One region of the Cutibacterium sp. KB22876 genome, then DNA from elsewhere that is predicted to be linked to it. Evidence: riboswitches for the same ligand, from Rfam matches in the RefSeq annotation. Region 1 holds a riboswitch; each other region holds the start of a gene.
What was found. Region 1 has a riboswitch for cobalamin ahead of AC6I1W_RS03135 (ABC transporter substrate-binding protein). Riboswitches for the same ligand answer to the same signal wherever they lie in the genome.

Region 1 (7,343 bases):
AGGCCGTAACGGTAGAGGATGCCGTAGCCGGTAACGGGCAGTTCCAGGGTGGCGCAGGAGTCGAGGAAGCAGGCGGCCAGACGACCGAGGCCACCGTTGCCAAGGGCTGCGTCCGGCTCCTGCTCGAGCACCTGGGACAGGTCGATGCCGAAGCTGGCCAGGGCCTCCCGGGTCTCGTCGACCAGGCCGAGGTTCGACAGGTTATTGAGCAGGGCTCGTCCCATGAGGAACTCGGCGGAGAAGTAGTGCTCCTGACGTCCTGCCTTGTAGACGGCGTCAGTGGCCTCCCAATCGTCGGCAATGCGGCCCACGACGGAGGCTGACAGCCCCTGCCACACCTCCATGGGGGTCGACGCGGTGACGGTGCGTCCCGAGGTGGATCGCACCTGGAATGCGATTGCTGAAGCCAGATCCTGAGTCATGTGCCCTTCCTTGGTTGGGAGGATCGCCGCACGGCGGCTGGTACATCCAGGTCAGACTATCGCGAACCTGATGTATTCTCCGGAGCGCGACCGATCCCTCCGTGGAACCCCGGCCCGCGTTTGCCAATGAGGACGAAACCAGCCCACCCGAGCAGCACCGCGACGACAACGACCGGAACACCCAGTGCCCCGGCACGGGTCAGCTCCAGGGCGAAGGCGGCCGCGAACAGGGGCGCGCGCTGGGTCATTGCCAGCACACAACCGGCTCCCACGATGGCCATCATCGTGACCTGGGAGGGGGAATCAATTCCCGCCGCTGCCGCGATGAGAGTGCCGATGAGAGCACCGGATGCTAGGGATGGGGTGAGCAGACCGCCGGCAGCGCCGGACCTCAGAGCCATCGTGGTGGCGAGGATCTTCCCGACGAGCAGAATCGCCAACGTGGCCGGGGCGACGGGGTGGGCCAGTACCAGATTGACGATGACCTGACCGTTTCCGACCACCTCGGGAGCCATGAGAGCGATGGCCGTCACTCCGATCGATCCGAGCGGCACCGTCCACCACAGTCGGGAGGTCACCGGGACGCGACGTTTCATCTCCCCGAAGAGCACGCCCATCCCTGCTCCGATGGGGGTGGCTACTGCGACGAGGAGGATGATCCATCCCAGACCGGAAGGGGTGACCTCGGCCACCGGGGAGCGGTAGATGGGCCGATCATGGTTGAAGATCCAGGCCGTCACCGTCGAGAGCACCGAGATGACGACGGCAATCCCAACCTGTCCCCAACCACGCCGGGTGCGCAGGTTGGGACGCACCGTCAGTTCCAAGGCATAGAGAGCACCGGCGACCGGCACGTTGTAGACCGACGCCAGACCAGCCCCGGCAGCACTGGCCAACAGCACTCGTCTCGTCGCGGCGTCGACGCGGAAGCCGTCGGACAACCCCTGGGCGGCCAGGGCAGCCATTTGACGAGGCGCGGCCTCTCGGCCCAGGGAGCTTCCCGACCCGACGACGACGAGCTGGGCCAGGGCGTCAACGATGGTTTCGATCGGCCGCAAACGTTTCGGGGAGTCGACGTCGACAGCCTGGCGTACCGAGATGATCGAACCCAACGGACGCGGACGTAACCACCACCACGTCAGGCCCGCGATGACAGCACCTGCGATCGGGGCGACCAACCGTCGCCACATGACGACCCCGCCGACGCCGGTCGTCGAGGAGGAGAAGGGAGCACCGAAGGCACAGGCCTCGATGAGGTGGGACAGCTCGCCGATGAGGCCACCGATGAGTCCGGACACCAGCCCTGTCAGGACGACGGCGGCGATGAGTCGGAGACGTGAGGTGCCCACCCGGCAGACGCTACCGTCCCACCCTCGAGATCATGTCCTTTGAGTCACGCCGGAAGAGCGACGTAGATCGTCTCCAGGAATTCCTCAATGCCCTGGTAGGAACCTTCTCGGCCCAGACCGGACTCCTTGACGCCACCAAATGGGGCAGCCGCGTTGGAGAAGACACCGAGATTGGCACCGATCATGCCGGTCTCCAGCTTCTGACCCATCCGCAGGATTCGGGCGGTGTCGCCGGTGAAGACGTAACCGGCCAGTCCGACGGGGACGGAGTTGGCGATGGCCAGGGCCTCGTCCTCGGTGCTGAAGGTGGTGATCGGGGCGATCGGTCCGAAGATCTCGGTCTGCATGATCTCGGCATCGGCGGACACCCCGGAGAGCACCGTCGGCGGGTAGAACCAGCCCTTGCCCGCAGGGATCTCGCCGCCGCAGTGAACAGTCGCACCGGCCTTGACCGCGGAACGAACCAGGCCGTCGACCTTCTCACGATCCTTCTCGGTGATCATCGGGCCGACCTCGGACTTCTCGTCCAGGCCATCCCCGACGGTGAGGCCGGACATCATCTCTACCATCCGGTTGGTGAACTCCTCGGCCACCGACTCGTGGACGATGAACCGGTTGGCAGCGATGCAGGCCTCTCCCATGTTGCGCATCTTGGCTCCCCTGGCACCGGCAATGGCCTGGTCGAGGTTAGCGTCGTCGAAGACGATGAATGGAGCGTTGCCGCCCAACTCCATCGAGGTGCGCAGCACGTGCTTGGCTGCCTTCTCCAACAGGTTGACGCCAACCCCGGTGGATCCGGTGAAGGAGAGCTTGCGCAGCCGCGGGTCCTCCAGGATGGCGTCCGTGACGGCGTGGTCACGACCGGTGATGACATTGACGACCCCGGCGGGAAGACCGGCGTCGACGAGGGTCTTGGCGAAGAGCAGGGTGGTCAGCGGGGTGGCCGAGGCCGGGCGGATGACCACCGTGCAGCCGGCGGCAAGAGCCGGGGCGATCTTGCGGGTGGCCATGGCCAGCGGGAAGTTCCACGGGGTGATGAACAGGCACGGGCCGACGGGCCGCTTGGTGACGAGCTGGCGGATCTTGCCCTCCGGGAGCAAGCCGTAGTCACCGCGAATGCGCACTGCCTCCTCGGAGAACCAGCGCAGGAACTCCCCGCCGTAGGTGACCTCTCCGTAGGACTCGGCCAGCGGCTTGCCCATCTCGAGGGTCATGAGCTTGGCGAAGTCGTCCTTGCGCTCGGTGACGAGCTCGAAGGCCTTGCGCAGGATCTCGCTGCGCTCACGCGGGGAGGTGTCGGCCCAGGATTCCTGGGCACGGACGGCGGCGTCGAGGGCGTCGGTGCCCTGGTCGACGGACGCATCGGCGATGGCGACGAGTGACTTCTCGGTGGAGGGGTCGAGGACGTCGAAGGTGCGGGACGCCTCGGCGTCCACCCATTCTCCGTCAATGAGCAGCTGAGAGGGCAGATCTGATGGGAGCGAGCGGTCGTTGGTCGTCATGAACCCACCCTACGACGGGGTTTCGACGCTTTGAGGGAGTTCGGTGTTCACGGGGAGGGGAACACGGCCGGCACCACCGACAATCACAGGACGGTTACTTGAACAGCGCCACTCGGGTGTCGACCGAGATGAGTGCACACTTTGTAGACGTCGTCCAGGATTCCCGGAGACAGCACGGCCGATGGCGCACCCGCTGCCACACATGTGCCCTTCGACATCAGTACAAGGGTGTCGCAGAATCGTGCGGCCAGATTGATGTCGTGAAGTGCCACCACCACCGTCGACCTGAGGCGCCGCGACAGCTCCATCACCTTGAGTTGATGATGAATGTCAAGGTGGTTCGTCGGTTCATCCATGATCAGCAGGCCGGTCTGCTGCGCCAGCGCCCTCGCGATTGTCACCCGCTGCCGTTCTCCTCCAGAAATCCGTGAGAATGTCGACGTCGCGAGATCTCCAACCTCCATAAGCTCCATGGCTGCGCCGCACAGGGCAAGGTCGCCCTCGCTCAGCGACCGCCACGACTTCTTGTGAGGTGTCCTCCCCATCCGGACGATTTCCCCGCACGTCAGCGGGAACTCCGCGGGAGTCTCTTGGAGAACCACCGAAATGTGCCGGGAGGACCACTTCGTGTCTCGCGCCCAGACATCGACACCATCGACGGTCACCGTCCCCTTCGTAGGGCGTCTCGAGTGGAAGATTGAGCGCAGCATCGTCGACTTGCCGCTCCCATTGGGGCCGAGGATCCCCACCACCTGACCGGGGTGGGCGACGAAGTCGACATCCTGGACGATGTGGCGCCCCTCGATGTCGACACCCAGGCCCGCGACCACCAGTTCTGCACCACTGACGATCATGACGTCTCCCCCAAGGTGCGTCGCAACAGGAACAGGAAGAATGGAGCCCCGACAAGCGCGGTCACAATACCTACCGGCAATTCCTGCGGCTCAATGGCCATCCGCGCCCCAACATCCGCCAGCACGGTGAAAATCGCACCCAGAAGCAGTCCTACGGGAAGGGTTCGGCGGTGATCTGCGCCAACCAGCATCCTCGTAATGTGCGGCATCACCAGGCCGACGAATCCTATGACGCCACACACCGCAACTGTCACACCGACAATTGCAGCTGCCACAACGAACATCCAGGTTCGGAACCGATCAACGTCCAGGCCGAGAGAACCCGCTGTCCCTTCCCCACCAAGAAGGAGGTTGAGATTTGACGCCTCAGCCAGGCATAAGAGCATTCCCACAGCGAGGACGAGGGTGGGGACGGGAAGGTTCTCCCACTTGGCGGCCCCGAAGCCTCCGAGACTCCAAAAGAGGACTTGCGACGCCAGTTGCGGATCCGGGGAGGTCAGAACCATGAAGTTGTTGACTGCCGACAACAGGGCCGAAACCGCCATGCCGGTGAGAACCAACGTTCCTGCAGAAAGGGTTTGCCTCCGTCTGGCGATCACCAAGACGAGTAGAAGCGTCAGGAACGCGCCTGCGAACGCGGCCAACCCGAGAGAGACCGCACCACCGAGGAGCAGACCAAACCGCATGACGGTAATGGCTCCGGTTGCAGCTCCCGACGACACGCCGAGCACCGTGGGGCTCGCCAGTGGGTTGCGAAGCAGCGCCTGCACGACTGTGCCGACAGTGGTCAGCGCCATCCCTGCGACTGCCGCCAGGAGCACACGAGGAAGCCGGACATCAGCAACGATCCTGTCGATCGACGCAGTCCAATCAACGGTGACGACACCTGCCGGCAGAGCCCGGTGCGCAACGACCTTCCATACTTGGACGAAGGGAACATGAACCGAGCCAATTGACAGCGCGAGTCCCAGGACAAGAATCAACGTGACGGCCAGTACGGACAAGACTATGACCAGGTGTCCACGATGCGAATCGCCACGCCACCTGTCTTCCCCGACAGATGCCGACTCGGATGGAAGGGCATTGAGGACAGCAACGAGTTCGTCCTGCCGTTTCACAGCCGTGGATGACTCATCAATGCCACCACGTGCACCCATCATCAGCCGTGGAACTGCTTGGCAAGCTGCTCGATACCTTCAGCCGAACGCGGGCCGGGCTGTGCCAACGAGAGACTGATCACCGGGAAGGCATTGTTCTTGACGGCCTTGGTGTCCTTCAGTGCCGGAATTGACTTCAACGTCTTGATCTTCTGATCGACACTCGGGGTCTTGTAGTCGTAAATCAGAATCATGTCTGGATCAGCCTTTGCAACCTGCTCCCACGACATCTTTCCCCACCGCAGCGGTTCATTCGCGAAGATGTTCTCGCCTCCCGCCGCATCGATCATCACCGATGCATAGGCCCACCCACCAACTGTCGTCGGGGCGTCCTCACCTGAGTTGTAGAGGAACACCTTGGGGCGCTCCTTCCCCTTCACGGACTTCTTGACGGCATTGACCTTGTCGTTGAACTTTCGAATCGATGCCTCAGCTCGGTCATTCACATCGAAGATCTGGCCGATGGTCCTGATCTCCTTGGTCTCATCATCCAAGGCCTTGACCTCATTGGTGCATCCCACAGGGCTGAGATGCGTCTTGATCCCCATCTTCTGTAGGTCTTTCCGGGTGTGACCGTTGCTCCTTGAGAAACCGTCCGGGTACCCGGAATACACGAAATCAGGATTTACGGACAAAAGCTTCTCCATGGAAGGCTGCCCAGCGGCCAAAACCGACACCGAGTCGTAGGCCTCCTTGTATTGGGCACCGATGGGGCGAGTGCGTTGGTACGCCGTCCCGACCATGCTCTTCTCCAGCCCTAGCTCGAGCATCGTCTCAGTCGCCGTTGACGTCAATGTCACTGCGCGCGTCGGGGCGGAATCGAACGTCTGCTTCACCCCACAGCTCTCCACCGTCAGCGGGTATGACGTGTGCCCGGCCTTCGAACCGGTTGCGTGGGACGACGCCGTCGAGGCGTTCTGCTCCGTGACGGCGCTCCCACAACCAGCCATGAATGAGACAGGAATCACTAATGCAGCGACAAGAGCGACCCTCCGCGTGTACCTTCGCGCCATCGCAATGGTCCTTCCGTTCCGTTCCCACGCCAACGGTCACAGATGGGCCCCACGTAAGGGTTTCCAACCAAAAGCCATGACGCGAGCTTGTGTCGAGTGGATTTTCATCGGCAGGTCTTCGGACTGGGGTTCAACCCGTTTCAGCACCTTCCCAGGCCTCACTGGCCCAGTGGCATACGCCGAGACGGTCACCGTCACCGCTGCGCGTCAGCCCCGGAATCACACCGGAGTTCCCTCACACCCATTTGGGTTACCGATACACATACCTTATCAATGAAGACCTTGAACTGATCGACACTCCCCTCACACAGGCATGTCGGGCAGGGCCCCCACAAGGCCCTTCGCATCTACATGCACCAGACCAATTGTGCGTCTACACCTCCATCCGCGAGGGAATCCAATCGCATAGGAATCCATGATCCTGATCGCCTCGGAAAAATTACCTCCTCGAGTCTGGACCTCATGGTACAATTCATCTTCAGAAACAACTCGATATTCCTCGAGAATTCTAATTTCTGCTGGAATCCCCAATTGTGCGAGGCCACCTGCAAGGAGTAGATGGCGAGCCTGTGAAACACGGACATCTTCCCCCTGTGCTGCTGCAAGGGCATGATCCCAGGCCGTCGGTGATCCAGTGGTGTCAATAATGATGACGTGCCGTCGAGCCTGCCGAACCAATGCCCGCAAGGACGCCGCCAGATCGAGGGCCCAGTACAAGGACCACGCAGCAAGAACGGTGTCGAAAACCCTTCCTGTGTCCATGGGCCATTGCCCCTGGATCGTCTCGATCTTGACTTCCTCGGCTTCAGCATTCTCCGAAAGCACACGGAGCATGTCCTCTGAACGGTCTACGACAGTCACACGGCAGCCGCGTTGTGCCAGCGGAATCGCGAACCGTCCGGTTCCGCCGCCAACGTCAAGGATCGATGACTCAGGTTCGACGATGCTGGTCACGGTGCCGATCTGAGCCAGGGAACTGCACGTCAAACCTGCGTGCTGGTCGTAGACCGCTGCGTGCCCATGCCAAAACGCCTTTTCCTGTTCCA
Region 2 (7,343 bases), 310 kb from region 1:
GCTTGGTGGGCATCGATCGTGATCCGGGTGGTCACCTCGTGGTCTTGACGGTTGACGGTGACGGGGTCGACTACGACTATCCGGCCGACGTCGTCCTCAATGCCATGGGTCGGGTGCCCAACGGTGACCGTCTCAACCTTCCAGCTGCCGGGGTTGACGTCGATGACGATGGATTCGTGGTCGTCGATGAGCACCAGCGGACCAATGTTGAACACATCTGGGCCCTCGGCGACGTCTGCTCGCACTGGGAGCTCAAGCACGTCGCCAACCACGAGGCCCGAGTGGTGCGCCACAATCTGCTACACCCTGACGACCTGGCCAGTTCTGATCATCGATTCGTGCCTCATGCGGTGTTCTCGAACCCGCAGGTCGCCTCGGTGGGTGCGAGCGAACAGAGTCTGTTGCAGTCCGAGATCCCGTACACCAAGTACGTCCAGGAGTACGCGGACGTCGCCTATGGCTGGGCGATGGAGGACGAGGGACACTGTGTCAAGCTGTTGGGTGACCCGGGGACGAGGACGCTGCTGGGCGCCCACATCATCGGCCCGCAGGCATCGACCCTCATCCAGACCTGCATTCAGGGGATGAGCGCCGGCCAGACAGTCGGGGAGATGGCGCGGGGACAGTACTGGATACACCCGGCACTGCCTGAGGTCGTGGAGAACGCCCTGCTTGGCCTTGACAAGGAGTTTGACCGACTCGGGTGATGCTGAGGGTGACATTGGGTGCGGTTCTTGGTCAGCCCCGGGATGGGAGCGAGGGCGACAGTAACGCTTGACCAGAGCAGAACGGTGGGCGGGGGGTACCCCCCGCCCACCTCCAGCGTCACATCGGCATCCGCCCTATCAGGATCCGGTCGTCGAACCACTGCCAGACCTGAGCAGTCTCGGTGAATCCGGCCGCGCGCATCGAGGCGAAATGGAACTCGGCGCTGACCTTCCGAGAGATGTCCTTGTCCGCCCAACGACGTCGGAACTCCTCGGCCTCGGACTCCCATCCAGGCATGGCCAAGGCTGCGTCCCACCATTCCTGCCAGGACATTGCCCCGTCGTCTCGCATCTGAGCCTCGGTGCGGTCTCGTTCTGCCGGGGCCAATTCAGCCAGGAAAGGCTCAGTGGCCTTGTCGAAGAAGAGATGATCGGCATTGAGCAGGATCCCGCCAGGGGTCAGCACCGAGGCGATGTCCTGGTGCACCCTCGCCAACTCATCGGGCTCGAACCAGTGCAGGGCCGTCGCGCTGACAGCGGCATCAAAGGGTTCCTCAGCCCACCGGGCCGCCCATCCAGGCTCCCGTAGGTCGACATCGACGATCTCAATTCGATCCGGGTGTGGCGTCGTTTCGCGGAACAGCCGCATGAGCACCGGGTCGCGATCGATCCCCACACAGCTGGCGTCACCAAATCTCTGCGTGACGGCGTTTGACAAGGATCCAGGTCCACAGCACACGTCGAGGACGCGCAATGGGTGATCGGGTTGCAGGACCTCCCCACAAGGGCCGGACGCGACGAGGCGGCCTTGATCAAGCAACACCAGTCGGTCGCATGCTCGAGCTGCCAGGTTGAGGTTATGGAGCACGATCACGGTGGTGGCGTCAATGGTTTTGACGAGGTCGAGCAGGGCGAACTGATGGCCGATGTCGAGGTGATTGGTGGGCTCGTCGAGCAGCAGATGGCCGGCCTGCTGGGCGATGGCTCGGGCGACGAGAACCCTCTGACGTTCCCCGCCGGACAACTGGGTGACGAGTCGATCCGCGAGACCTGTCAGGTCCGTTCTCGTCAGGGCATTGTCGACGATGTCACGATCGGTCGCATCCCCGTATCCCATGAGGGATCGGTGGGGGAGTCGTCCCAGGGAGACGGTGTCGCGAACCGTCAGCGGCAGGGCTTGATCGGGAATCTGAGAGACGACGGCGACCTCGCGCGCAATCTCGCGGCGATTCATGGCTGAGAGATCATGGTCGCTGACGGTGACTCGTCCGGAGGCAATCGCGACGTTGCGGTACAGCGCAGACAACAAGGTTGACTTTCCTGCGCCATTGGGGCCGACGACCCCGATGGTCACGCCCTGATCCGCTGAAAGATCGACGCCGTCGAGGACAACCCGCTGTCCTCGGTGAATGACTAAGTCGGAAGCGGTGATCATGCCATCGCCTCCCGTCGCACCAACACGAGGAGGAACGGCGCGCCGAGCAGACCCGTGATGACTCCGATGGGCAGTTCGGCTGGGCTGAACACGGTGCGTGAGAAGGTGTCGGCCCACATCAGGAAGATGGCTCCGGCCATAGCCGAGGAGACCACCAACCGACGGTGGCCATGACCGATGAAGGATCGCATGAGGTGGGGGATGACCAGTCCGACGAAACCGATGCCGCCGGAGATAGCCACCGCCATGGCCACCCCAGCCGATACGGGGACGAGAAGCAGCACATGGATGACGGTCGGGTCGATCCCGACCGCGGTGGCCGTGGAATCCCCGGACGCCAACGCGTCGAGCCATGGGGCACATGCCCACAGCAGTACAGTCAGAACGATCGCCACGGCAACGTTCGTCCATCCCTGCCCCCAGCTGGCTCGAGACAGGTCACCGAGGGTCCAGAACATCACCGCGCGTGCAGTCTCGGCCGAGTCGGAGGAGATGATGATGAAATTGGTGACGGCTTGAAAGATGAATCCCACCGCGAGACCGGCGAGGACGAGACGCAGCGTCGACGAGTTCCGGCCGCCGCCCATGAACAGCACGATCGCGGTCGACAGCAGCGCTCCCAGGAAGGCCATGCCGGCTACTGCGAATGACGAGGTGACGCCGACGATGATGATCGCCGCGGCAGCTCCCGAGGAGGCTCCCGCGCTCACGCCAAGTACGTAGGGCTCTGCGAGGGGGTTGCGAACCACGGCTCGGAGTGCGACTCCGGCGACACCGAGGGTCGCGCCGACGCCGAGCCCGGTGACGATGCGAGGCATGCGGTTCTGCCAGACGATCGCGTCGGTAATGGAGTCCCAGGTCACGTGAATGGGAATGTCACAATGGTCGGCGAGTACCCCCAAGACCTGACCGATGGGTACCGGTGCGGCACCAAAGGCAATCGAGAGTACCGGCATGAGCACGAGGAGAGTCACGAGTAGGAAGAAGCGAGTCGGGGTACGGCGGTGAAGGAGTCGAGCCAAGGGAAAGCCGTCCTCGTCAGGGCCGAATCGCGCGGCCGTCGGTCAGATACGGTCCAGGAGGTTTTCGGACTTGGCCTCAACCGAACGGGCGCCTTCCCGGTTTCCCAGTGGCTTGTCTGCCCGTTCGTCCGCCTTACCGCTGCGCGTCAGCCCCCGATTCACACGGGGTTCCCTACGCCGGACGCAGTCATCTTAGCCGTGCCTCACAAATGGAATTCGGTTACCCTCACATCGCAGCGTTGTCCTGTCTCCAGTACCTCATGAAGGCGATGTGGCGACGGTCGATGCCATACCCATCGGCGAGGGCCCGACGTCAGTGACGCACCATGGAGGGCTTCTCGCGAGTCAGCCGTCATCGACCCCCACGGTGTCGATCGGGATGACGATGGGCGTCCCGACATCCGGGGCATGGATGATGTGCGTGTGCAGGCCAAAGACTTCTCGCATGACGTCGGCGGTGATGACCTCGGTGGGGGTTCCGTTCGCTCGAATCTCCCCGTCACGCATGGCCACTAACCAGTCGCAGTAGCGCGCCGCCATGTTGATGTCATGGAGCACCATGACGATCGTCACCCCGTCACGGCGGTTGAGGTCACGCAACAAGCTGAGAACGTCGATCTGATGGGCCAGATCAAGGTAGGTCGTCGGTTCGTCGAGGAAGAGCACGTCGGTGTTCTGGGCCAAGGCCATGGCGATCCACACTCGCTGGCGCTGACCTCCGGACAGCTCGTCAACCGGTCGTCGGGCCAGCTCGACGATTCCAGTGCGTTCCAGCGCCGACGCCACCGCCTGCTCATCGGCGGTGGTCCATCGTCCGAAAATTCCTTGGTGAGGAGCGCGTCCGCGCGCCACCAGATCTGCGACGGTGATCGTCGTCGGAGCTGTCGGGGACTGCGGCAACAACCCGACGACACGGGCGAGTTGCCGGGTCGGCACAGTGGGGAGCTCCTGACCGTCCAGGACGACCTGACCGCTGCTGGGGCGGATCAAGCGTGTCATCGTCCGTAACAGGGTGGATTTGCCACAACCGTTCGGGCCAATGATTGCCCCGATCCTTCCGGTCGGGATGCTGAGGTCGAGGTGGTCCAGGACGGCGCGGTCTCCGTACCCAACCGATACCGCGTCGGCCTTCAGATGATGACTGGTTCTCACGCACTCTCCTTTCGAGACTGACGAGCCATGACGATGAGCAGGTACACCCCGCCCAGAATCCCGGTGACCAGCCCCACCGGATAGGTGTGTGACATGAGGTTGGCGCCGACGAAGTCGCACACCAGTACCAGGACCGATCCAGTGAGCGCGGAGGCCATGAGTGGGGCATCTCCTGGGCCACACAGTCGAAATGCAATCGGTCCGCACATCAGCGACACGAAGGCGATCGGTCCTGCAACGGCAGTGGCGCAGGCCAGCACGATGACCCCGACGATCATGAGCAGAGCACGAGTCCGCTCCACGTGTACCCCCAGCCCGGTGGCCAGGTCATCCCCCACGTCCATGGTCCCGAGGTGGCGAGAGTTGGCCAGCAGCACCGGTAGGCCGATGACAAGGACGACGGCGAGAGTGGCGGATTGGTCAGCGGAAGCCACGGCAAGGTTGCCCGCGAGCCAACGAGCAGCCCCAGCCGCATCATTGGGATCGGCGCGGACCATCAGCCACATCGTCCCTGCGGTCGCCATAGCCCCCGTCGCAATGCCCATGAGGATGAGCCGCTCGCCACCTGATGTGTCGTGGCGCGCAAGCCCGACGACGATGCCGGCCGTTACGATCGCTCCCGCGACGGCCAGACACGTCAGCTGCAGGCCGGACCATCCGAGCACGATGATTCCAGCTACCGCGGCAGTGTTGGCCCCGGCCGTGATCCCGATGACGTCAGGGCTTGCCAACGTGTTGCGCAGCAGGGCCTGGAACAATGCTCCGACAAGGCCAAATGCAGCGCCACAGAGAAGTCCGGCAATGGTGCGTGGGAGACGGAGGTCACCGATGATGAAGGATGCCGGGCCGACCTGCCCGCGGAGAGCGTCGACGACTTGTGACGGCGAGTACATCTGCTCGCCAAGGCACAGGCTGGCAATGAAAGCGGCGACAGTTGCCACCGACAAGATGGTCACGACCAGACCACGACGCAGGCGGCGGTGCCGTCGCCCCTGCCGCACGAGAGCAAGCGCGCTCATCGTTGTCTCACCTCCCGGCAACGGATCAGGGCGATGAACACCGGAGCTCCGATGATTGCGGTGACGATTCCCACCGCGACGTCGGCAGGCCGAGTGATGACGCGTCCCAGGACGTCGGACGCCAGCACCAGAACGGGTCCGCAGATGGCACACCATGCCAGCACCCGCCGATTGTCCGGGCCGACGACGGCCCGCACGGCGTGAGGGGCGATGAGCCCCACGAACCCGATGGGACCCGTCAGCGCCGTGGTTCCAGCTGCCAGCAGGACGGCGGCCACCGATGACGTCACCCGGACGACAGTCACTCGCGTCCCCAGGCCCGCTGCCAGGTCTTCTCCCAGCGCGAGGGTGTTCAGGCCTGGGGCGCTGATGGCAGCCAGCACCACTCCGACGAGGAGCAGAGGAGACACCGTCGCGATCTGTCCCAGATTGGGTCCGCTGAGGGATCCTGCCTGCCAGGTTCGGAAGGATTGCAGCAGGTTCGGGTGAGGTAACAACACCATCTGAATGAAACCGGTGAGGACGGCGGTGACGATGGCTCCGGCCAGTGCCAGTCGGACGGGAGTTGGCCGGCTGCGGCTTCCGGCTCCGATGAGCCAGACCAGGGCGGCAGCTGCGGTAGCCCCGGCAACGGCCAGCCAGACGTACTGGATTGGTGCCGTCAGGCCCAGGTGGGCGATACCGACGAGGACAGCGAGAGCGGCCCCGGAGTTGATGCCGAGAATTCCTGGATCGGCCAGGGGATTGCGGGTCAGCGCCTGCATGAGGGCGCCGGAGAGTGCGAGGGCGGCTCCGGACACCAGGCCGAGAACCGTGCGTGGAACGCGTGAGCGGATGACCTCGGCGACAAAGGGGTCAGCGGACGGCTGTCTCAGGGTCGTCCACAGATCATGGAGCGGGATGGATCGTGAACCCACCATCACCGAGGCCGCGCACAGACAGGCGAGCAGGACGGTGACGACGAGCAGGGTCCATCCCCTCCGTGGTGTCACGCCTTCGCCTTCGTGGCCGCTTCGGCCAGTCGCTCGACGAGCGGTCCCACCTGACCGGGGATGGACAAGGCACTGGCAGACATCGATGCCGCGAGCGGGGAGTTGTCCTCGAGAACGGCCACTGCTCCCTTGCGCACAGCGGTGATCTTCGAGAGCAACGGGTGCTTGGCGAGCAGACCGGGAAGGGTTTTGGGATCTCCGTAGCAGACGATGAGGTCGACGTCATTGAACATGTCGGCCTTCTCCGCCGAAGCCGTGGTGTAGAACTGCTTCGACTCCGCCGACAGCTTCTGGATTGATGACGGCGCCTTGAAGCCGAGGTCGGTGAGGTAGTCAGCACGAGAGTCGCCCTTGGTGTAAACCGAGATCTCCGAGAGCTTCTTGACGTCGAAATAGAACATTCCAGCGGTGAGTCCCTTGACGTCGGGGTGCGCAGCCAAGGCGTCAGCGATCGACTTCTCGCAGGACATGATGACCTCTTCGGCCTTGTCGGCCTTTCCGACGACCTCGGCGATGGTGCGCAGGTGGGTACGCCAGTCGATGCTCCACGCCTTTTCGAGGTAGGGAAGGGTGGGGGCGATCTTGGAGAGCTTGTCGTACTGCTCCTTGGTCATCCCGGAGTTGAGGCCGCTGACGAGATCAGGTTGGGTCGCTGCGATGGCGGCGGCGTCGGTGTCGCTGGTCTCGTCGTAGAGCTTGGGCGCCTTGTCGCCGGTCGCATTGAGCTTGGCCAGGGCATCAGCCACCCATGTGTGCATCCCCTTTCCGGAGGGATCGCCATAAGTGGCTTTCGGCATGCCGACGGGAACCAGTCCGATGGCCAGGACGGCATCCTGACCAGCCCACCCAGTGGTGGCAATGCGGGTTGCAGGAGACTTCACCACAGTCTCGCCCCAGGCATGCTTGATCCTCACCGGGAACCCCTTGGTGGCTGACGAGTGCTGGTTCGCGCCACTGGGCGAGGTGTCAGTGTCCTTGCTACAACCGGCCAGAGCTGCGGCGGCACCGAGGCCGAG
Region 3 (7,343 bases), 420 kb from region 1:
GGATCGACCTGTGCACATCCCTGGCGGGACGCACGAAGTCCCCACGACCCGTCCCAGGACCGACGAGACTGGGCGGGTTCGGCGGTGTCGACGGTCTCAAGGACTTCCTCACCGCCAACGAGGTCAAGGTCATGGTGGACGCCTCACACCCCTTCGCCGCGACCATGCACGGCCACGCCGCACAGGCGTGTCTCGATCTCAACCTGCCGCTGGCCCGGCTCGCACCGCCGAGCTGGCGCACCCAACCCGAAGCCGCAACCTGGCACTGGGTGGACGATCACGACGCCGCCGCACGAGCCCTTGCGGACCTGCCTGACGTCGTCCTGCTGACGGTGGGACGCCAACCCATCAGCCATTACCTGCGCCTTGGCCCGCGTCGGGTCATCGTGCGCTGCGTTGACGCCCCCGAGGAGGAGCTTCCCGAGGGCTGGACGGTGCTGCAGGAGCGTGGCCCTTTCACCATGGCCCGGGAGTGCGAGATCTTCTCCGGGGGTGTGGCGACCGTCGTCTCGAAGGACTCCGGGGGCACCGAGCTGGACCCCAAACTCCGTCTGGCAGCCGAGACCGGCGTCCAGATCGTCATGGTGTCACGCGGCCCGGCCCCTGGTTGGGGGGACGAGCTCAGCGAGGTCGACGAGGCGGTGCAGTGGATCAACGCCCACCTCGCGACGGTGAAATCTCAGTGATCAGACGGTTCGTGGACCTGGGTCTCGTCGAGGTCCAGGCCCGCGACGTCTCCGACAACGGTGATGGCCGGCGGCTTGATGCCCGCTTCGACCATGTCCTCGGCAGCCTTCTCCAGGGTCGTCGTCAGGGATCGCTGGGTGAACAGTGAGGCGTCCGCGACGACGGCGACGGGGGTGTCACCGGCAAGTCCACCTTCCATGAGGCGTGCAGCGATGTCACCAATGTGCGCCACGCCCATGAGGATGACGAGGGTGGTGCCGGTCTTGGCGATCTGTGCCCAGTCGAGTTCGGACCGGGTGTCGCCGGGGGCGACGTGCCCCGAGACGACGGTGAATCCCTGAACCAAATGACGGTGGGTCAGTGGGACTCCCATGAGTTCGGGGCCGGCCACGCAGGAGGTGACGCCGGGAATGACGCGCACCGGAACACCGGCAGCAGCGCAGGCCTGCCACTCCTCGCCACCACGTCCGAAGACGAAGGAGTCGCCACCCTTGAGGCGCACCACCTTTCGCCCGGCCCTGGCATGCTCGATGAGCAGCTCGTTGGTGCGCTCCTGCGGGACGTAGGGCCCGCGCGGCACCTTGCCGACCGGGATCTTCTCGGCGTCGGGATTCTCGTCCATGACGACGACCGGAGCGAGACGGTCATGGAGGATGACGTCGGCCTGACGCACTGCCTCCAGCCCTGCAACGGTCAGCAGCCCGGGATCACCGGGGCCACCTCCGACGAGGGTGACAGTGCCGGGAACGAGTTCTGGGGAGTAGGACATCAGTTTTCCTTGGGTTGGTGTGCTGTCAGATCGGAGATGGCTCGGGCGAGCTCAGCATGTGTCTTCGTGTCACGGACGGCAAGTCTGATCCAGCTGGGATCGAGACCGGGGAAGGTCTCCCCGCGCCTCACGGCAAACCCGCGATCAGCCAGAGGAAGACGCACCGATTCGCCGCTGATTGACGAGGTGTCGACGAGCACGAAGGGAGCCTCGGAATCGACGATGGTCAGACCGAGTTCTCGAAGGCGTCCGACGAGGTCGGCGCGGGCCGCGGGAATCTCGTCGCGCAGCTGGTTGCGGAACCGAGACGCTTCCTCGGAGGTGCAGGAGACCATGGCCGCGACGGCCGGGGTGGACACCGACCACGGGGTCTGGTGAGCCGCCAGACGTGCGATGAGTCGCGGATCCCCGACGACGTATCCGGCACGGATCCCGGCCAGCCCGTAGGTCTTCGTCAGGGAACGCAGCACCAGCAGGTCGCCCATGTCGTTGCCGATGAGGGACTGGGACTCGTCAGTGGCGTCCATGAAGGCTTCGTCGACGACGAGGATCCGATCCGGGCGGCGCAGGGTCAGCAGGTCGGACGCCGGGTGCAGCCGACCGGTGGGGTTCGTGGGGTTACCGACAATGACGAGGTCGGCATCCTCCGGGACGAGGGCCGGATCCAGTGCGAACCCGTCGGAGGCATTGAGGATGACTCGGTCGACGTCAATCCCGGCTGATCTCAGAGCTACCTCCGGCTCGGTGAACTGAGGATGGACGACCGCAGCGTGGTGCGGCTGCGTGGTCGCAATGAGGGGGAAGGCCTCGGCTGCTCCGGAAGTGGGCAGAACCATGTCGGTTCCCACACCGTGCATGGTGGCCAGGGCGTCCCGGGCCGGGGCGGCGTCAGGATAACGCGCCCAGTCGTGCTCGGTGGAGGTGATTGCGTCGCGAAGCCACTGCGGCGGCTCGAGGACGCGGACGTTGACGGCCAGGTCGACCAGACCGTCAGCAATGTCGCTGTCCCCGTGGTGATTGAGGTCAGGCTCGGTGTCCTGGGCCCCCCTCCCCTCGTGGAACCTCGCCACCTCACGGGCAAACCACGCCGCCTGGGAGGGGTGACCGGCCCAGTGCAGGTGCAGGTAGGAGGCCTGAACGGTGGGACTCCCCAGAGAAGCAGGGTCTCCCAGAGCTCCCTCGGCACGATCGGTGCCGTCGGGCATGGTGATGTGCCAAGCCGGGTCGACGTCAGCCAATGGCGTCGTCGTGGTGCGGTGGAATTCGTGGCCGACGACGCTGATGGAGTTGCGGGTGGCGACCCGGTACCCCATCGTCAGCCTCGTCGCCATCGCCGCGTCCATCGGAAGGACGCCTGCCATGTCGCGCCCGTCGAGGTGGCGGCAGAGGTAGAGAAGCCCGGCGCACTCCGCGACGATCGGCATCCCGGCCTCGGCATGGGCGCGGACATCTGCCGCGAGCTCGGTGTTGTCCTCCAAATCCGTGGCGTGCATCTCCGGGAATCCACCGCCCAGGTACAGGCCCTGGATGCCGTCCGGAAGATGTCGATCGGTGAGGGGATCGACGTCGACGACCCGGAACCCGGCCGCCCGCAACATCTCGGTGGTCTCGGGGTAGCGGAAGGTGAAGGCTCGCCCCGCGAAGATTCCGACCACCGGCGGCTCGTCGAAGGAATGGCCTTGCCAGCCAGCTGATTGCAGAGCGGCTCGCGGATCCCAAGGCTCGACGTCGAGGTCGGGTGCGGAATCGGCCAGGTCCATAACGGCGTCGAGATCGACGTGTTCGGCGATGAGGTCACCCAGGCCGGCGACCTTGGAGGCGGAGTGCTCCCACTCCCCCGCCGGGACCAGGCCCAGGTGGCGAGACGGCACGAAGATCGACTCGGTGCGCGGAATCCGCCCCAGCACCGGGATGCCGAGTCGGTCGAGTCCGCGCACGACCTCGGCACCATGACGAGGAGAGGCGACCCGGTTGAGGATCACACCGGCGATCGTGACATTCGGATCAAACGTCGCCAGACCTGCCACCACTGCGGCGTGGGTGAGGGACGCATGAGCGGTGTCGACGACCACGACCACCGGGGTCTGGATCGAGGTGGCGATCTCGGCGCTGGACCCGCGTCCGGTCCCGAGCTGGCCGTCGAAGAGGCCCATCACTCCCTCGATGACCGCAATGTCCGCCGCATCGGGGGTGACGAAACCATGGGCCAGCAGCGGGGCCATGAGCTCGTCACCACACATGACGGAGTCCAGGTTGCGGCCCGGACGACCACTGGCCATCGAGTGGTAACCGGGATCGATGTAATCCGGCCCGACCTTGAACGGCGCCACCGTCCGGCCGGTGGCACGCAGGGCTGCCATGAGACCTGTCGCGACGGTCGTCTTACCGCCTCCCGACGCCGGGGCGGCGATGAGGATTCGTGGAATGCGCATCACCATTCGATTCCCGCCTGACCACGCTGACCGGCGTCGAAGGGGTGCTTGACCTTGGTCATCTCGGTGACGAGGTCTGCGACCTCGACGAGGGCTGCCGGGGCGCGACGGCCAGTGATGACGACGTGCTGGGTGCCGGGGCGGTTGACCAGTGTGTCGACGACCTCGTCGACATCGAGCCATCCCCAGTCCAGCGGGTAGGTGAACTCGTCAAGAAGGTAGAAGTCAAGCGCCTCGCTGGCCAGGAGTTCCGACACGTGTCGCCACCCCTCGCGGGCAGCGGCCTCGGGGTCATCGGCGGCATCGAAGGAGCGTGCCCAGGACCATCCAGTCCCCATGACCTCCCATGTGACGGGACCGCCGGCACCGGTCTCCTCGTGGAGTTTCCCGAGAGCTTGCAGGGCGTCCTGCTCGCCGACATGCCATCGTCCGGACTTCACGAACTGGAAGACGCCGACTCTCCACCCTTGGTTCCAGGCGCGCAGGGCGGTACCCATCGCCGCTGTCGTCTTGCCCTTGCCCTCGCCGGTGTTCACAGCAAGAACTGGCCGTAACCGTCGCTGTCTGGTGGACAGCCCGTCGTCTGGTGTGGCGCCACTGCGCGCGTGCGGCATGAACGACCTCCTTGCGGGTCCGCGCCCGTCGGGTCACGGGATTTCCGTGACCTGACCCGCAGGATCGACCTGGCTCGCGCTGAGGCGCTCACAGTGGCGGGACCGCTCCGGATTCACACCGGATTCCTCCCCGAGGGCCACCGTCGATTGTGTCACACGGGTCGGGTTGTCCTCACCCGGCACTGCCCTAAGCTTCCCTCATGACCCATGATCCTGACGCCACCCTCCTCGGACGCACGCCTGGCCTCGACGAGACGCACTTCGCCCATGACGGCCTCATCACCAAACATCCGGTGAGGGCCGTCGCTCTGGCAGCGTTGCGACCCATGCCGGGCCAGCTGCTGTGGGACCTCGGCACCGGCGCCGGGTCGATCGGTGTCGAGTGGTGTCGCACCGATCCGACCTGCCGAGCCATCGGGGTGGAGCGCAAGACAGAACGGGCCGCCAATGCCCGCACGAATGCCGCAGAACTCACTCTGCCCGGCCAGTTCGAGGTCATCGACGCCGACCTCACCAAGGGGCTGCCGGAGGGACTGCCCGACCCGGATGCCATCTTCATCGGCGGCGGTGCGACGGAAACTCTCGTCACCCAGTGTCGACCACGTCTACCCATCGGGGGACGGCTCGTCGTCCATGGGGTGACGATGGAGGCCGAGATGCTCGTGGAGTCCTTGCACCGGGATCTGGGCGGTGACCTCATGAGGTTCGGCGTCGAGACCGCCGACAGCATCGGCCGGCTGCGGGGCTGGAAACCGGCCCGCACCGTCGTGGCGTGGACCTGGCAGCACACTGAGTGACGACGAGCCACCCAGTGTGCACAGTTGTCTGACCCTGGACTCAGCTGATCTGGGAGGCCAGCAGGCAGGCAGCCCAGGTCTGCTCGGCAGCGAAACGCACATGGTGTGGCACTGCCGAAACCGACAGCGCTGACCTGTTCATGATGACCATCGAACCGCCGCACTGTGGCCGCCCCATCAAGAGTGCCTTGTGCCGCTGATGTCACAACGATGACGTCAACACGGACTGCTCGGCGCCAGGTGTGACAGGATCGCGACGACCTCGCTCATCGTTCGGGGACGCTCATCCATCCCAAGACGCCGGACCAGTTCGAGGGGCCAAGGCAGGTGTAGATGGGCCCTCTCCACCATGGTCACATTTGCGAGTAACTCGTCGATCGGCCCCTGCTGCACTCCCCCGTCGACAACGATGAGCGCCTCGTCAGCCCAGGCCAGGGCCAGGTCGACGTCATGGGTAGCCATCGCCACGGTCGTACCGTGGTCGCGCAGACGGTCCAAAGCCTCCAGCATCTTGGTGACGCCGACCGGGTCGAGTCCGGCGGTGGGCTCGTCAAGGAGAAGCAGATCCGGGCGCATGGCGACGGCACCGGCGACAGCAATCCTCTTGCGTTCGCCGTAGGACAGCTGGTGCGTGGCACGCTCGGCAAGATGGCTGGCCCCGAGTAGCTGCAGGGCCTCGGCGACGCGGTCGCGCACCTCCGCCACGTCCAGCCCCATGTTCATCGGGCCGAAGGAGACGTCCTGGCTCACGTCAGCGCTGAAGAGTTGGTCGTCGGGGTCCTGAAGGACGAGCTGAACCGCCCGACGGTGCTCACGAAGCTGGGTGCGCCCGTGACCGAGCACGGTGTCACCTCTCTTGACCTTGCCCTTGACGGGCTTGAGGGAGCCCGACAAGCAACGCATCAGCGTCGTCTTGCCCGATCCGTTTGCTCCCAGAATCGCCACCCGAACTCCAGCGCGGAAGGACACGTTGACGTCGGTGAGCACCATGGGCCGGCCAGGGTGAGTGGCGTACAGGTGCTCGGTCGACAACAGGGCTTCGTCACTCATCTGAAAATCCTTCCGGTCGTCGACCAGCTGATCGCCCAGACTGCGGCGATGACGGTGACGACGATGATCTTGAACCGCGCTGATCCGACGCGTTTGACGGGCAGGGTCACCAGTGCGGACTCGAATCCGCGGTTGACCAGGCCGTCGTTGAGGCGGTTGGCCCTCGTCCAGGCTCGAATTCCGACCGATCCGAGCAGCGCTGCGGTGTTGCTCATGCGCCGGTTGAGCCCGCCAAATTTCCCTTCCGGGGCGTCGCCGAGGCGGGCGTGCTGAGCTTCACCGGCCGTCACGACGGTGTCGAGCAGCACGAAGATGAGCCGGTAGGTCAGGGAGGCGATCTCGAGCAACGGGTCAGGGATGTGGAACTTCCGCAACCACGTGAGCAGATCGACCATGGGGGTGGTGACGGCCAGCACCATGAGGGTGAGGGTGCCGCAGACGCCATGTTCAATCAGTGACATCGCCTGGGCGGTGGTGACCGGCCCGATGCTGAACACCCCGGCATGCCACCAGACTGTCCCGATGGGGGACGACCCAAGGCTGATGAGGACCGAGATCCCGCCGACCACCAGGAAGACGATCGGGGCGGCCATGGCTTGCCACAGCACTCGCCCCCGGATGCGCGCCGGGCCGAGGATGACGATGACGCTGATGATCCCGGCGAGTAGCGCCCCGGGCCAGATGCCGGAGCCGACGACCGGGCTCACCCACGACGATGACTCCATCGACGGGGTACACAGAGCGGTCAGGAGCAAGGATGCTGATAGGGCGACCTTCTCACCAACCGGACGACGCCGCCAGGGGGAATCCCAGGCGGCGTCGTCGAGAGAGGTGATTGTCATGACTTGGCAGTCGCAGTGGATTCCGACGAGGTGACGGCGGCCTCGGGCACGTCGTCGACACTGTGCAGGTCAGAGGCGTGCTCGGCCTCCTCACGACCCTTCTTCTTGCCGGACATGCGGCCCAACGCGTACCCGGCAATGCCGGCACCCAG
Region 4 (7,343 bases), 630 kb from region 1:
CCCTTCTGACCAGCAGCCAGGTTACGGCGGTAGAACGCGTTGGACTCCTTGGCGGTGGAGAATCCGGCGTACTGACGAATCGTCCACGGACGGAAGGCGTACATGGTGGCGTACGGGCCGTGGGTGAAGGGCGGCAGACCGGCGTAGGTGTCCAGCCAGTCCATGTCAGCGTAGACGTCCTCGGAGTACAGGTGGCCAACCGGAATCTGCTCCGGAGTGGTCCAGGGCTCCTGCTCACCAGCGGCGGCGGCCAACTTGGCGAACTGCTCCTGTGCGTCCGCGGGGACCGGAGAGTCTCCGAGGTTGATGGAATCGAAACGAGGCAGGGTGGTCACTTGGCAACTCCCAACGTGTCCAGAGTGGTGGTCAGGACGTCAACGACGTCCATTCCGAGGTAGATGCGCCCGTCGACGACCTTCTCGGCCTCGGCAGCGTCATCACCAAATTCCTTGAAGGCACCCGACAGGTAGACCAGCTTGGCGCCAGCCTCCTTGAGGGCCTTGGCGACCTCGAGGCCCTGGGCCGCGTAGGTCTTGGCGTTCGAACACAGGTCAGCGACCTCGGCACCGGACTCCTTGAAGGCCTTGACGACCTCTTCAGTGGTGCCTCCCTCGCACTCCGGGGTCTCCATGCCGGCGATGTGCCACACCGGGGCGGAGAATCCCTCGCGAGGACCGAAGTCACGACGGGTTCCCAGGCAAGCCAGGAAAACCTTCGGACGCTCGGAGCAGGTGGCGGAACGATCAACGAGGGCCTCGAAGATCTCGGCGTCGCGGCGCCACTCCAGCCCGTTGCGCTCGGCAGTTTCGGGGTACGGCTTGGTCTCGACCGTCTTGGCGTCGAGCAGCGGGAACTCGCTGACGGCCGTGATCGGCTGCTTGCGGGTCGCCAGACGCTTGGCGCGCTCGGCATTCAGCTTGTCGAGCTCGGTGCGGACGTGGTCGCCGGTCACGGCGGCGGCCATGCCACCGGCAGCCTCGACAGCCTGGAACTCGACCCAAGCGGCTTCTTCCAGCTTCTTAGTCAGAGCCTCAACGTAGAAGGAGCCACCAGCCGGGTCATTGGCGCGACCGATGTTGGACTCCTCGGCGAGGATGATGCCAGTGTTGCGGGCGATACGACGCGAGAAGTCGCTCTTCGGCAGGCCGATGGCGGCATCGAAGGGCAGGGTCGTGACGGCCTCGGCACCACCGACAGCAGCACCGAAGGTCGAGATGGTGCCTCGCAAGATGTTGACGTAGGGATCGTCACGGGTCAGCTCACGCCAGCTGGTGACGGCCTCCTGACGGGCACCACGCTTGGCGGCCGGCACCTCGAAGACCTCACCGACACGGTTCCACAGGGTGCGCAGGGCGCGCAGACGGCAGATGGTCAGGAACTGGTCGTGGGTGGCGGACACCCGGAAGTTGATGGCGTCGAACGCCTGCTCGGCGGTCAGTCCCTGCTCCATGAGAGCGCGGACATACTCGACGCCGGTGGCGATGGCCCAGGCGAGCTCATGCACGTCGCCGGCACCAGCGTTGTGGTAGATCGTGGCGTCAACGACGAAGGCGCGGGAGTTCTTGTACTTCTCGATCTTCCTGACCCACTCGCCCATGCCGGACAGATCCGGGGTGCCACCGTTGAGGGCGGCGAAACCGATCGGGTCCAGACCGAGGTTGAACGACAGTTTGTCGGGCTCGATCTTGGAATCGGCGTAGACCTTGAGGAGGGCCTCGGCGGCAGCCTCCTGGTCGTCGCGGCTGGAGACCTCGACCTTGGCCAGGTCCAGCAGCACGTCCTTGAGATCGCCGGCGATGTCCTCGGGGTTGATGGCGTCGGCACCGACGCGCAGCCACAGGGACGTCACGCCACGCTCGAGGTCAGCGATGACGGCCTTCTTGGTGAACTCGACGTCGGGATCCTCGTGAAGGGCTCGGACGTCCCACGCGTCCATGCTGCCGTCACGGACCGTCGTGCCACGGGTAAAGGGCGGCACGCCCGGGGCGCCGAGCTTCTCGGAGGCATCCTGACGCCGGTACATCGGCTCGATCTGGATGCCGTCGACCGTGGTCGGCTCGAGGCGCTTCATTCCCTGCTCGATGTTGAGTTCCTTGCCCTCGGGGCGACCCCGGTTCAAGACTTTGAGGACCGCGTCCTCCCACTGTTCGTGGGTGACCTTCGGGAAGTCCCCGGCCAGGCTCAACTCCTCGGGCATCCTGTCCTCGACGGGCTTGGATGCGAGGTTGTCAGGATCAGTCATTCGTCAGACTCCTGCTCCGCTGTGGATGGTTGGACGACCTCGGCCGGCCCTCGAGACCTCGGACGCTGTGGCACACGCGGAGTGCACCACACGCTCTGGCAGGTATTCGGACTCATGGGCACCTCGTCTGCCGACGAGTCCTACGTCACCGCTTCCCAGACCGAAGCCCAGTGCTTGATCGACGTCCACCCGGTCCGAGAACCAGATGGGCGACGATGGTGATGTCGTTCCCACTCACCGCTGCGGGGCAGTTCCGGAGTTTCACCGGATTCCCTCTTACCGCCTTGAAACCCCGGACGGGATTCCTCGGCACCAGCACCTACGATACTAGGCTGCGCACAATCGGCATAGCGCACTGGGGGTGCATGTGCACGATCGTGCGAAACGAACGTGAGCGGCCTTTCACCGTGCTTTCCGAACCTGCAAGGTCCCGGGTCGGGCGGCGACGGCATCAATCCAGTCGCGCAGGTGGGCGTGGACATGTCGACGGTTCACCTCATTGAGGATCTCGTGGCGCGCCCCGGGGTAGAGAACGAGGTCCACCTCACGCGAGCCCGAGTCGCGCAACTGACGCGCAACCTGGCGCACTCCCCTGCCGGAGTCCCCCACCGGGTCCTTGGCGCCCGACATCAGCAGAATGGGAAGTGCCGGTGGAGTTGCTCGGAAGATCTCGGTGGAGTTGGCGAGTTCGATAAGCCGGACGAGTTCGCGGTAGAAGGCTGCGGTGCAGACGAAACCGCACAGCGGGTCGTCGTTGTAGGCGTCCACGACGCGAGCGTCTCGGGACAACCAGTCGTAGTCGGTGCGAGCCGGCAGGAAGGCCCGGTTGAAGGACCCGAAGGACAGGGTGTTGAGCAGTGGGCTGCGGGAGTCTTCCCCCACCATGAGCACCTGGGCCTGGGCCAGCCCGGTAGCGACAGTGCTCAACGGCCCCAGGGAGGAGCCAGTGCCGATGATGACCAGGCCGGTCATCTCGCGTCCTCGACGAACGGCCAGGACACGAGCAAGGAACGACCCCATCGAGTGTCCGACGAGGAACCACGGCTTCCCCTCCAACCTAGCCATGAAGTGGTCAGCGACGGCGGACAGATCGTCGAGCATCTGGTGGTAGCCACGATCAGACGTGGTTCCGAGTTCTCCTGTGGCGGCAGCACGCGGCCCGTGTCCACGGTGGTCGTTCGCCACGACGAGCCAGCCGTCGGCCGCAAGCACCTGGGCAACCTCGTCATAGCGAGCCGCGTACTCGGCCATACCGTGGCAGAACTGCACCAAGCCCTTGATGGGGCGCCCCGACGCAGCCTCAGGACGCCAGACAAGGACGTCGACGTCGACTCCGTCATCAGCGGTGATGGTGATGGTGTCCATAGTTCCTCCCAGACAGCTCACCCCGGACAAAACCGTCTCAACCATACCGACGTCCTCATTGCGCTTATCACACAGCCTGGCCGCAAGAGAACTTAGTGGTGGATGCCCCGCCAGTGCTGCCCGTCACTGACTCCGTGATTCTCTCCCGGTTGGCAGACACCGTCATCGTTGTGGCCCAGGTCGGACACACGACCGTCGACCAGGTTGAAAGCACAGTTTCCTCCATCGAGAACGCAGGAGGCATGGTCTCGGGCATCGTCTTGAACCGTGCCGACTCCTCGAAACTGTCGCATCTGAGATACGGCGAATCGGCGTACGGCTACGGATACACGAAATACGACAGCGACTACTCGTCATCACCCGCCACGGCTTCACAGGCGGCACCCCAGAAACAGGAGACGTCAGGGAGTAAGAGCATTCCCCGACGGGCAACCTCCAGACACCACAACGCACACGTCTAAGATGATGGTGGTCCATGTGCAACGGCCAGCATTCATACCGTCGCACACAGCTATCTGGGAGTGCCCGTGAAAATCGCTGTCGCAGGACTGGGCTATGTCGGCATGGCCAATGCAGTGTTGCTCGCCCAGCACAACCGTGTCGTTGCTGTCGACATCGACGCTGAACGCGTCTCGATGGTCAACAACGAACAGACGACGATCGTCGATCCTCTGATCGCGGAGTACCTGGCTCACCACGACTTGGACCTGCGTGCCACCACTGATCCGCAGGACGCGTACCGGGGGGCGGACTTCGTCATTATCGCCACCCCGACGAACTATGACCCTGACCAGAATTATTTCGACACCTCGAGCGTCGACGGAGTCCTCGACCTGGTACAGGAGCTCGCCCCCGAGGCGACCATCGTCATCAAGTCGACAATTCCGGTGGGATTCGTCGAGGGGGTTCGCAAGGAGCGCCCCGGACTCGACGTCATCTTCTCCCCCGAGTTCCTCCGCGAGGGCCGGGCCCTCCACGACAACCTCCATCCGTCACGGATCGTCGTCGGATCGGACTCGGCTAAGGCCCACCTCTTCGCCGACCTCATGACTGCCGGGGCCGTCGACACCGACATCCCCGTACTCTTCGTCGGGGCCACCGAGGCCGAGGCCATCAAACTGTTCGCCAACACCTACCTGGCCATGCGGGTGTCCTTCTTCAACGAGCTCGACACCTACGCTTCCCAGCGTGGCCTGGAGACCCGCCAGATCATCGAGGGGGTGTGCCTGGACCCGCGCATCGGCGACCACTACAACAACCCCTCCTTCGGCTACGGCGGGTACTGTCTACCCAAGGACACCCGTCAGCTACTGGCCAACTACCAGGATGTCCCCCAGACCCTCATTCAAGCCATCGTCGACTCCAACACGGTGCGCAAGGACTTCATCGCCTCCGACATCATCGCCAGGGATCCGAAGCGGGTGGGTATCTTCCGACTGGTCATGAAGGCCGGCTCGGACAACTTCCGCTCCTCCTCGATCCAAGGGGTCATGAAGCGCATCAAGGCCAAGGGCATCGAGGTCGTCGTCTATGAGCCGACCTTCGAGGGGGATGAGTTCTTCCGCTCGAAGGTCACCAGAGACCTTGACTCCTTCAAGGCCGACTGCGACGTCATCATCGCCAATCGGATGTCCCCCGAGCTGGCTGACGTTGCCGAGAAGGTCTACACCCGAGACCTCTTCGGCGGCGACTGAGTTCTCAGGTCCGGCTGGACCAGATGACCTGACCGGCCTCGCGGATGAGGGCCGAGCATCCGTCGCGCACGTCGAGCTCGACGACGAGGGGCTCCACCCCGGGGACACCACTGCGGTAGACATAGCGCTCGTTGGTCAGGTCGAGGGACTCGGTACGGGCGTCGACGAGCCAGGGATGACGTCGCCGCAGACCGAGCAGGTCCTGGTGGGCGCGCAGAGTCTCGGCGCCAAGGTTGGACAGCTCCGTCGGGCTGGCCGGGAACACCGGACGGATGTCGTCGTCACCCCCGAACCTCTCCTCCTTGATGCCGCGGTATGCCAGCTCATCCCCGTAGTAGATGAGCGGGACGCCGCCAATGGTGGCCAGCACCGCGGTCGCGGCCATCGCACCATCCTGCCCCACCTTCGAGGCGATGCGGGTGACGTCGTGGTTGCCGACGAAGGTCATCGGGGTGAAGGCATCGAAAAACTCGTTGTGACGTCCCAGGGCATGATCGAGCTCGAAGAAATTACGGGATTCGATGGACGACCAGATTGCCTTCCACAGCTCGTACTGGGTTACCGAGTCCATACCGGAGGCCTTGACGATTCCCGCATAATCGCCATGGATGACCTCGCCGAAGACCCACACGTCGGGGTGCTCCGCACGCACCGACGGCAGGACCGCAGCCCAGAACTCCGGATTGACGGAGTAGGCGGCGTCGAGTCGCCAACCGTCGACACCGCGGTCAGACCAGTGGTTCATGACCCGGGTGACGAGGTCACGAACGGCGGGGTCGTCATGGTTGAGGGCGACGAGGTCACCGTGGCCCTCGAAGACGTCGGGCTGACCGTCACGCCAGCGGACCATCCGTCCGGCATCGGTGTCCGGCCCGGCCACCAGGGCATCCTGCACGACCTGGTTACGACTCGAGACGTGGTTGAACACCCCGTCAAGCAGTACCGACAGGCCACGGGAGTGAGCGGCATGGACAAGGTGGTCGAAGTCGGTGTCGTCGCCGAGGCGAGGATCGACGGCGAAATAGTCCAAGGTGTCGTAACCATGGCTGGCCGAGGCGAAGATCGGCCCCAGTGCCAGGCCTGAACACCCGAGGGAGGCCGCGTGGTCGAGCCAGGCTTCCAGATGTCCGAGGCGATGGCTGACCTCGCCGGATTGGAGCCGCTTGGGAGCTCCCACGAACCCCAGGGGATAGACGTGCCAACCGATGAGATGATCAACCCATCCCGGACGTCGAGCCATGATGCCTCCGTTCGCCGTCGCCACAGCCGTTTCGCTGCAACCCTTCCATCATGTCAGTCGTGGTCGAGGTCTGCGGTGGAAAGGTCTGCACGAGGCGCCTTGGTGACGAGTTTGTGACCGAGCCACAGCGCCAGGAAGACCGGAATGGTGATGTACGCGACGACCATGCCGGTGACGTCACCGCTGAGAACGGCGTCACGGCCCTGCCCCAGGGTGACGATGACGCACAGGACGCCGGCCACGATCGGCCCGGCCGGGTACCAACGCGCCTGATATGGCAATTCGGACAAATCATGCCCCTGTGCCAGGAAGGCGCGCCTGAACTGGATGTGACATATCGCAATGCCAATCCAGGCGATGAACCCACACAGTCCGGAGATGTTGACCAACCAGGTGTAGGCCTGGCCAGAACCAACCAAGGACGCGGCGAAGCAGGCTGCACCGACGAGGGTGGTGACGATGAGTGCCGGCACCGGGATACCGCGTCGGTTGGTGGTGCCGAGGATGCTGGGGGCCTTGCCCTCCCGCGCGAGGGCATAGAGCATCCGGGTGGAGGCGTAGAGACCTGAGTTGCCGGCTGAGAGCACCGAGGTGAGGATGACGGCGTTCAGGACGGCTGCGGCCGCGGCGACTCCGGCTCGCTTCAGTACCAGGGTGAAGGGACTGACGGCGACGTCGGTCACCTCGCCAGCAAGCAGGTTCGGGTCCGTGTAGGGCAACAGCAGCCCGATGACCGCGATGGCGCCGATGTAGAAGATCATGATCCGCCAGAAGATCTGCTTAGTGGCCTTGGGAATGGCCG

Region 2: another riboswitch for cobalamin. It lies ahead of AC6I1W_RS04510 (FecCD family ABC transporter permease); the one in region 1 lies ahead of AC6I1W_RS03135 (ABC transporter substrate-binding protein).
Region 3: another riboswitch for cobalamin. It lies ahead of cobO (cob(I)yrinic acid a,c-diamide adenosyltransferase); the one in region 1 lies ahead of AC6I1W_RS03135 (ABC transporter substrate-binding protein).
Region 4: another riboswitch for cobalamin. It lies ahead of mutA (methylmalonyl-CoA mutase small subunit); the one in region 1 lies ahead of AC6I1W_RS03135 (ABC transporter substrate-binding protein).

What each region holds. Positions count from the first base shown of each region.
Region 1 covers NZ_AP040858.1:687,165-694,507, reverse strand. The annotation lists gene AC6I1W_RS03160 (glycogen/starch/alpha-glucan phosphorylase) at 1-422, opposite strand, end outside; gene AC6I1W_RS03155 (chloride channel protein) at 479-1,771, opposite strand; gene AC6I1W_RS03150 (NAD-dependent succinate-semialdehyde dehydrogenase) at 1,816-3,273, opposite strand; gene AC6I1W_RS03145 (ABC transporter ATP-binding protein) at 3,357-4,127, opposite strand; gene AC6I1W_RS03140 (FecCD family ABC transporter permease) at 4,124-5,287, opposite strand; gene AC6I1W_RS03135 (ABC transporter substrate-binding protein) at 5,287-6,120, opposite strand; cobalamin riboswitch at 6,390-6,570, opposite strand; gene AC6I1W_RS03130 (class I SAM-dependent methyltransferase) at 6,601-7,343, opposite strand, start outside.
Region 2 covers NZ_AP040858.1:995,809-1,003,151, forward strand. The annotation lists gene AC6I1W_RS04500 (mycothione reductase) at 1-707, shown strand, start outside; gene AC6I1W_RS04505 (ATP-binding cassette domain-containing protein) at 826-2,142, opposite strand; gene AC6I1W_RS04510 (FecCD family ABC transporter permease) at 2,139-3,164, opposite strand; cobalamin riboswitch at 3,203-3,361, opposite strand; gene AC6I1W_RS04515 (ABC transporter ATP-binding protein) at 3,510-4,316, opposite strand; gene AC6I1W_RS04520 (FecCD family ABC transporter permease) at 4,313-5,335, opposite strand; gene AC6I1W_RS04525 (FecCD family ABC transporter permease) at 5,332-6,327, opposite strand; gene AC6I1W_RS04530 (ABC transporter substrate-binding protein) at 6,324-7,343, opposite strand, start outside.
Region 3 covers NZ_AP040858.1:1,104,791-1,112,133, reverse strand. The annotation lists gene AC6I1W_RS05070 (cobalt-precorrin-6A reductase) at 1-686, shown strand, start outside; gene cobA (uroporphyrinogen-III C-methyltransferase) at 680-1,456, opposite strand; gene cobBC (bifunctional hydrogenobyrinic acid a,c-diamide synthase/histidinol phosphate aminotransferase CobBC) at 1,456-3,888, opposite strand; gene cobO (cob(I)yrinic acid a,c-diamide adenosyltransferase) at 3,888-4,502, opposite strand; cobalamin riboswitch at 4,543-4,679, opposite strand; gene cbiT (precorrin-6Y C5,15-methyltransferase (decarboxylating) subunit CbiT) at 4,703-5,299, shown strand; gene AC6I1W_RS05045 (energy-coupling factor ABC transporter ATP-binding protein) at 5,516-6,349, opposite strand; gene cbiQ (cobalt ECF transporter T component CbiQ) at 6,346-7,191, opposite strand; gene AC6I1W_RS05035 (energy-coupling factor ABC transporter substrate-binding protein) at 7,188-7,343, opposite strand, start outside.
Region 4 covers NZ_AP040858.1:1,314,352-1,321,694, reverse strand. The annotation lists gene scpA (methylmalonyl-CoA mutase) at 1-335, opposite strand, end outside; gene mutA (methylmalonyl-CoA mutase small subunit) at 332-2,242, opposite strand; cobalamin riboswitch at 2,323-2,574, opposite strand; gene AC6I1W_RS05920 (alpha/beta fold hydrolase) at 2,645-3,652, opposite strand; gene AC6I1W_RS05915 (hypothetical protein) at 3,757-4,068, shown strand; gene AC6I1W_RS05910 (nucleotide sugar dehydrogenase) at 4,135-5,301, shown strand; gene AC6I1W_RS05905 (alpha-amylase family protein) at 5,306-6,541, opposite strand; gene AC6I1W_RS05900 (amino acid permease) at 6,595-7,343, opposite strand, start outside.